Regions from separate parts of the Oryzibacillus soli genome, predicted to be linked through region 2. Evidence: predicted binding sites of a transcription regulator. Region 2 holds the regulator's gene; the other holds the start of a gene.
The links. Region 2 encodes LexA, which represses DNA repair genes until DNA is damaged. Its sites were predicted from a motif close to CGAACATATGTTCG; they were not measured.
Positions count from the first base shown of each region.

Region 1 (3,379 bases), on a different contig from region 2:
CGCACCGGCCAGGACATGCCGCTGGACCGGGTCATTCTGGAGGATATGGATGCGAACCGGGAGCGGTTCGATCTGATCGGGAGGATACCGGGGCTCCGGGTCCCGGCCGTCCTCATTCAAGGGGAAAAGGATTCCGCCCATCATCTGAAAGGCTCCGCCCGGTTGGTGGAAGCCCAGCCCAAGCTCCACTGGCACTTGGTTCCGGAAGGGGACCACCGGTTTAATACGGTGCATCCGTATGCTGGGGATACGGATGCTTTTTTGGAAGCGATTCGGTTGACGGCATTATGGTTGGAGGATTGGAGCGATTCGTAAAGTAGAGGAGACCGCATGGGACAAGAAAACGGTACGTTGTCGGAGGGACAGCCGAAGGGACATCCGGAAGTGCCCTTCGCTATTGGGGAATTATCGGTGGTGATCGGCTTCGTCATCGCCGGATTGGCTGCCGCCTACGCATGGGGATTGCCATTGGCGGCCGGTTTTTCGCTGGGCTTCGCAGCTCTGTGGCTCGGCTGCCTGCGCAAGGGGATCTCATCGGAGGTCTTGTGGATTACGGCGTGGAACGGATTCAAACGAACCAAGGAGGTGCTGTGGATCCTCCTCTTGGTAGGCATGGTGATCCCGACGTGGATGGCCAGCGGCACCATCCCGTATATGATTGATCTAGGGCTCCGACTTATGGAGCCGTCTATTTTCGCGACGGGCAGCTTTCTATTGTGCGCCTGCATCTCCATGATTCTGGGTACCTCGACCGGGACTATGAGCTCGGCGGGGATCCCTCTGATGGGGATGGCGGCCGTGCTTCACGTTCCGCTTCCATTGGTTGCGGGGGCTGTCGTATCCGGTGCGTTCGTCGGAGACCGGGCCTCGCCCTTCTCCAGCGCGCATCAGCTGGTCGCCTCGTCCACAGGGCTGACGGTCCGGCAGCTGGGCAGAGCGCTTGCTCCGACTACAGTGGTCGGCGTGGCGGCGGCCATCCTTTTTTTCGTGTGGCAGGATGTGAGCGGACATTGGAGCGGTTCTCCGGGAACCGGTTGGAGTACGGGCTATGACGCAGTATTCCGGTTTCATCCAATCTTGGCAGTGCCGCCGGTGTTGTTGGCTCTCTCCAATGTCTTCCGGCTGCGGATCAAGTATGCGTTCCTGATCTCCATCGCAGCCGCAGTCGTAATCGGAATGACGGTTCAGCAGGTGGAACCGGCGTCATGGCCCCGGTTTCTCTGGAGCGGCTATGCGTCCCCGGCGATTCCCACCATTCACAGCAAGGGCGTGGCCGGGATGCTGGAGCTGATGATGCTGATCGGCTTGGCTGGAGCATTCAATGGGATTCTGGAGGAGCTGGGGCTGATTCGCCCTTATGCGGAGCGGATCATCGGGGAGAAGTCATCCCTTCCTTCGGCTACACTGCGAACGGGGCTCTTCGGCCTGGGGCTGGGCTTGGTCTCTTGTACGCAAACCCTGCCCATTATGATGTCGGGACGGACGTTAGCCCCCTCTTGGACCAGGAGGATGCCGGCCGGCGAGCTGGCTCGAACTGTAGCCGATACCAGTCTGGTTCTGCCAGGACTGGTGCCTTGGAACATGCTCGCGATCCTATGTGGCACCATCCTCGGCATTCCGGCGGCGGATTATATTCCATATGCGGCATTTCTCTGGAGTCTGCCGATCCTGACGATTATTTATTCGTTCGTCAAGTCCCGTAATCCGTCAGAAAAATAACCCTCCCGGTTGACAGCGGCGGCAAAAATTGATATTATTCATTTTGTCGCCGCTCCTTAAGGGAGCAGCCAACTGAATACGATCTGCTAGCTCAGCTGGGAGAGCACCATCTTGACAGGGTGGGGGTCAGTGGTTCGAGCCCACTGCAGATCATACTGTTCAATCTCGGAAAACCCTTGGATTTAAAAGGGTTTTTCTTTTGTATTTATATCCTATTTCGCTCTTATGCCCACATAAAATAAATCGGGGGGCAAGACAGGGGGGGGGAATTTCTCTGCAACAATGTTTCCGTAATGAAACATTTATTATAGAGCAAATTGTAAAGCCATTCTCTCAGAGGATGGTTTTTTGTTTGCTTTAAATCCTCCATATGATAATATATAGAACAAACGTTCCTATATTGGAGTTGATCCTATATGATTCCTCAACAAATAACCCATTATAAACCATCACTTACTCCTCAGCATAAGCACGAACTAATTCGTACAATTGCAGTAGCCATGTTTAGCTCCATAGAAGTCCATATTACGCTCTATTCGACCGATGGTGATATCACCTTTACTGGAACCTTCACACAACTGGACAAGGCATTTAGGCGACTAAAAATTGATACCATCGATGGGGGGTTATGGGTTAATTTCGATGATCTACTTAACGTACAAGTGATATATTGTTATTAGACATTCCATAGTAGATAGTAGGGCAGATAAATGATGGCTTTATTTTAGTGGTCTGCCTTCGCGGCAGACTTTTTCTTTGCTTCCAAAGTCTTATCAAACAGACACATTCATGGTAAAATGTACCTATACAAATTTTGGTGAATATCGTCGCTGATTGGAAGGTTTATATAATATGGCTGCTGCTAAACTCTATATTGCCCGAGACAAAGATGAATGGTCAGTTACCGACAAGATGACGAGGGAACGAGCTTCAATAAAGCACTTGGAAGAACTTGTTCGAACAGGTGAAAAGCCGTTTATACAATCTGTTGATGTTGAAGAAGGTTCGTATAAGTGGAACGCTGAACAACAAAAGTATATTAGAATTGAAAATGGAGCCAAAGCAAATGAAGTTTCTGAAAAAAACAATGTGGTTGCGCAAATCATCAATATGTTTGGCTATATTTCCATAGTCATATCATTACTTGTAGGATTCTTCGGTTCAGATAATATAACTCTTAGTATCATCTATATCGTATCTGGTTTATTTTCAGGCTTTATGCTTATTGGCTTTGGAGAAATTATTCGTTTATTGGATGTAATTGCAAAGAAATAATAAAGGATGGGGGATTTTCTTTTGGACGTTCTCTCTTGTTGTTGGCTACCACCATAACAGTTATCAATGCTGCTTATTTGTCGACAACTTATAGAGAAGAAACAATTGAATTGTTCAGGAGCCTATTTGGAAAATGAAATTGGAAACAACAGATTGTTTACATGGCTATTTTCATCTAAATGCACAGTTTGTTGTCAGTCAGGCCGGGAACCGCGCATATACTATAAGACTCAAGTCAAGCTTATTAAGGTATGTATACAATGTGTTCCGTATGCAGAAAGAAGGGCTTTCCGAAGAGGTAACATATGAATCAAAAGTTATATGAAATCTTAATAGATCCTTCAGGAATATTAAAAGTATTTGAAGCTATAAAGTGAAGGGGATT
Region 1 covers NZ_JBPPGJ010000007.1:292,434-295,812, forward strand. Annotated here, with positions in the region: gene ACSEXW_RS11970 (alpha/beta hydrolase family protein) at 1-315, shown strand, start outside; gene ACSEXW_RS11975 (Na+/H+ antiporter NhaC family protein) at 331-1,719, shown strand; tRNA gene ACSEXW_RS11980 (tRNA-Val) at 1,800-1,872, shown strand; gene ACSEXW_RS11985 (YolD-like family protein) at 2,136-2,399, shown strand; gene ACSEXW_RS11990 (hypothetical protein) at 2,572-2,994, shown strand.
Region 1: the regulator LexA is predicted to act here: its motif matches at 2,102-2,115, upstream of ACSEXW_RS11985 (YolD-like family protein).

Region 2 (3,379 bases):
GGCAATCCGACCAATGAGCTGAACGACCAGGGCGGCTACTTCGACCTGGCCCCGATGGACTTGGGGGAGAACTGCCGCCGTGAGATCGTATTAACCCTGGAAGAAATGGGCTTCGAGATCGAAGCCTCCCACCATGAGGTGGCGCCGGGCCAGCATGAGATCGACTTCAAATACACCAACGCCCTGAAGGCTGCAGACTACATCCAGACCTTCAAGCTCGTGGTGAAAACCGTAGCCCGCCAGCATGGTCTTCATGCAACCTTTATGCCGAAGCCGCTGTTCGGCGTGAACGGATCCGGCATGCACTGCCACCAATCCTTGTTCAAGGGTGACAGCAACGCGTTCTACGACGAGAGCGACAAGCTGGGCTTAAGCATCGCTGCCCGCCATTACATGGCCGGCATTCTGAAGCATGCACGCGGCTTCGCCGCCATCACCAACCCGACGGTCAACTCTTACAAGCGTCTGGTACCGGGCTATGAAGCCCCCTGTTACGTGGCTTGGTCCGCCAGCAACCGGAGCCCGATGATCCGGATTCCGGCCTCCCGTGGTCTGAGCACCCGGATCGAAGTCCGTAACCCGGACCCTGCCGCCAATCCGTATCTGGCACTGGCTGTCATGCTGGCTGCCGGTCTGGACGGAATCAAGCACAAGATGAGTCTGCCGGCCCCGACCGACCGGAACATCTATGTGATGACCGAGGAAGAGCGGGAGGAGCAGGGCATTCCGAGCCTGCCGTCCAGCCTGAAGGAAGCGCTCAGTGAGATGATCCGCGACGATGTGATCTGCAACGCGCTGGGTGAGCATGCGCTGGCCTACTTCTACGAGCTGAAGGAAATTGAGTGGGATATGTACCGGACCCAGGTTCATGCTTGGGAACGCGACCAGTACATGACGCAATACTAAGCGTTGTTGTCTTCATGGTTAAGCCCTTCGGCGCCGAGGCGTACGAAGGGCTTTTTTGTTTGGGTTAAGAATGAAGAAACGGCTGGCTCAGAAGTCTCTGAGCCAGCCGTTTCTTCATCATGACGGTAGAAGTGGATGTTTAGTGGATATTGCGGATCAAGCCGATGACCTTGCCGAGTATGGTGACGTTCCGGACCCGGATCGGCTCCATAGCGGAATTCTCCGGCTGGAGGCGGATGTGATCCTTCTCCTTATAGAACCGCTTGACGGTCGCTTCGTCCTCCTCTGTCATGGCGACAACGATCTCGCCATTATGCGCTGTCGGCTGCTGCCGGACGATGACCATGTCTCCGTCGTGAATACCGGCTTCGATCATGCTCTCGCCGACGACATTCAGCATGAATACGGTGTCGTCATGGACCATATCGTTCGGAAGAGGGTAATAGCCCTCGATGTTCTCGGTAGCGGTGATAGGCATGCCTGCCGTTACACGTCCGATCAGAGGCACGCGCGTTATCGAATGGGAGAACATCTCGAGACCGTCCTCTTCGCCGAGAATCTCGATGGCTCTAGGCTTGGTGGGGTCCCGGCGAATCATGCCCTTCTTCTCGAGGCGTTCCAGATGTCCGTGTACGGTGGAGCTGGAGGCGAGTCCGACCGCTTCACCGATCTCGCGGACCGAAGGAGGATAGCCCTTCTCCCGGACCTCGGTCTTAATGAAGTCGAGGATCGCTTGCTGACGGTTGGAAATTTTGCTCATTCTGATCACTCCAGTTTGGTAATAATTATACAAAGTATAACATAGAACCGGAGTTCGTACAAACATAAGTTCGAACGAACAGGTTGCGAACGAACGGTTGAAAGAGGATGCGAACAAACATTCGATTTTGGGTTGACACAAACAAGTGTTCGTGGTATCTTAATACCAGAACAAATGTTTGGGAGTGGTTCAAGTGGTCCATGTGAATAAGACAGTCGTTAAGATGGTAATCTTCATGATGGTGATTATGCTTTCCTTAATGTCAGGTGCTTTGCTGCATGCCTATGCGGGAAGCTCCGATCATCAGACTGCAGCCGCTGTGACCGGCCCTTCCATGACTACGCAAGTCACTTCGCTGTCGGCTAAGATGACCGTTCAAGAAACCGTTGACGTTTGCCCGGGTGACACCCTGTGGGACATAGCATCCTCTCATCTTCCCAAGGGGGAGAACGTTCGTTCTTATATGAACAAGATTAAGAAGGCGAACAATCTGAAGAACACGGATCTGCGCGCCGGACAAATATTAATTCTCCCTTGAGCGGAGACCCAACATCCGACTACAACCCTTCATCATTTATAGATCTGAATAGGGAGTCCAACTGCGCATATACAGCAGCTGGACTCCTTTTGCTTATTCCGGATTCGAATCTCGAGTGCTGATCTTGACAACCACGCGGCGGTAATGGCAAAGTAGTAAAGAAGTGGAGCCATGTACGGGCAGCAGGAGGTGCAGAGAAATGGAAGAGCTTGTGAAACGGATCAATGAGCTGGCTCGCAAGGCAAAAACGGTCGGATTGACCGAAGATGAGCTGGATGAACGCAACGAGCTTCGCCGCAAATACATCGAGTTGTTCCGCGCCTCCATGCGGGATCAGCTGGACCATATCAAGTTTGTCGAAGACGAGGAGAAGTAACCGCTCCGCGCGGTTGTTCGAGACGTCTATCCTACCTAGGCTGAAGGAGCAAATGCCGTGTCGCGCAAATGGGAACGCATGGTGCGTAAGAATCAGAAGACCGTCAATCATGGGCGGGTCAAACGGGGGTTAGGTTCCCTGCCGCAAGTGAGCAGGGGGGCGGAAACCGTCATTAAGGGACGGAGCTGGATGCTGGCTTCGGTGCTGGCGATCTTCGCCATCTTATATTTCATCTTGACGTACCAGACGGAATCGAAGACCAGTATGTACTGGATCACGGGCTTCAGCTACATCGCCTTGGCGGTGCTGTATTATTTGGTCCGCAGACCGGTCATTAAGATCTCCCGTCAATACGTCACGGTCCGCCGGTTCACCGGGGACAAGCTCCTGGAGCCTAAGGATATCGAGGGGCTGGTGCTCAACCCCGGCCATGTGGTCATTCAATTGAAGGGCAAGCAGAAGAAGCTGATCTACACCAAGCTGCAGCACCGTTTTCCGATGGAGGAGCTGAATGCACGGCTGAGAGAGTTCGCTCAACAGCATAAGCTTGATTATAGAGACGAAACCCGTTAACAACCATGGAGAGAGGGGAACCATTGTGGCCTTAAAAGCGGTACTGTTTGATTTGGACGATACGTTGCTCTGGGATGAGCGTAGTGTGGAGGAGGCCTTCCTTGCCACTTGTCTTGCGGCACAGAACAAGTATCCGGAGATCGATCCGGCTGCGCTGGAAGCATCCGTCCGCAAGGAAGCCCGTGCGCTGTACGAATCGTACGAGACTTTCCCGTTCACCAAGATG
Region 2 covers NZ_JBPPGJ010000005.1:242,051-245,429, forward strand. Annotated here, with positions in the region: gene glnA (type I glutamate--ammonia ligase) at 1-906, shown strand, start outside; gene lexA (transcriptional repressor LexA) at 1,046-1,666, opposite strand; gene ACSEXW_RS08830 (LysM peptidoglycan-binding domain-containing protein) at 1,902-2,204, shown strand; gene ACSEXW_RS08835 (DUF896 domain-containing protein) at 2,404-2,580, shown strand; gene ACSEXW_RS08840 (hypothetical protein) at 2,638-3,153, shown strand; gene ACSEXW_RS08845 (HAD family hydrolase) at 3,179-3,379, shown strand, end outside.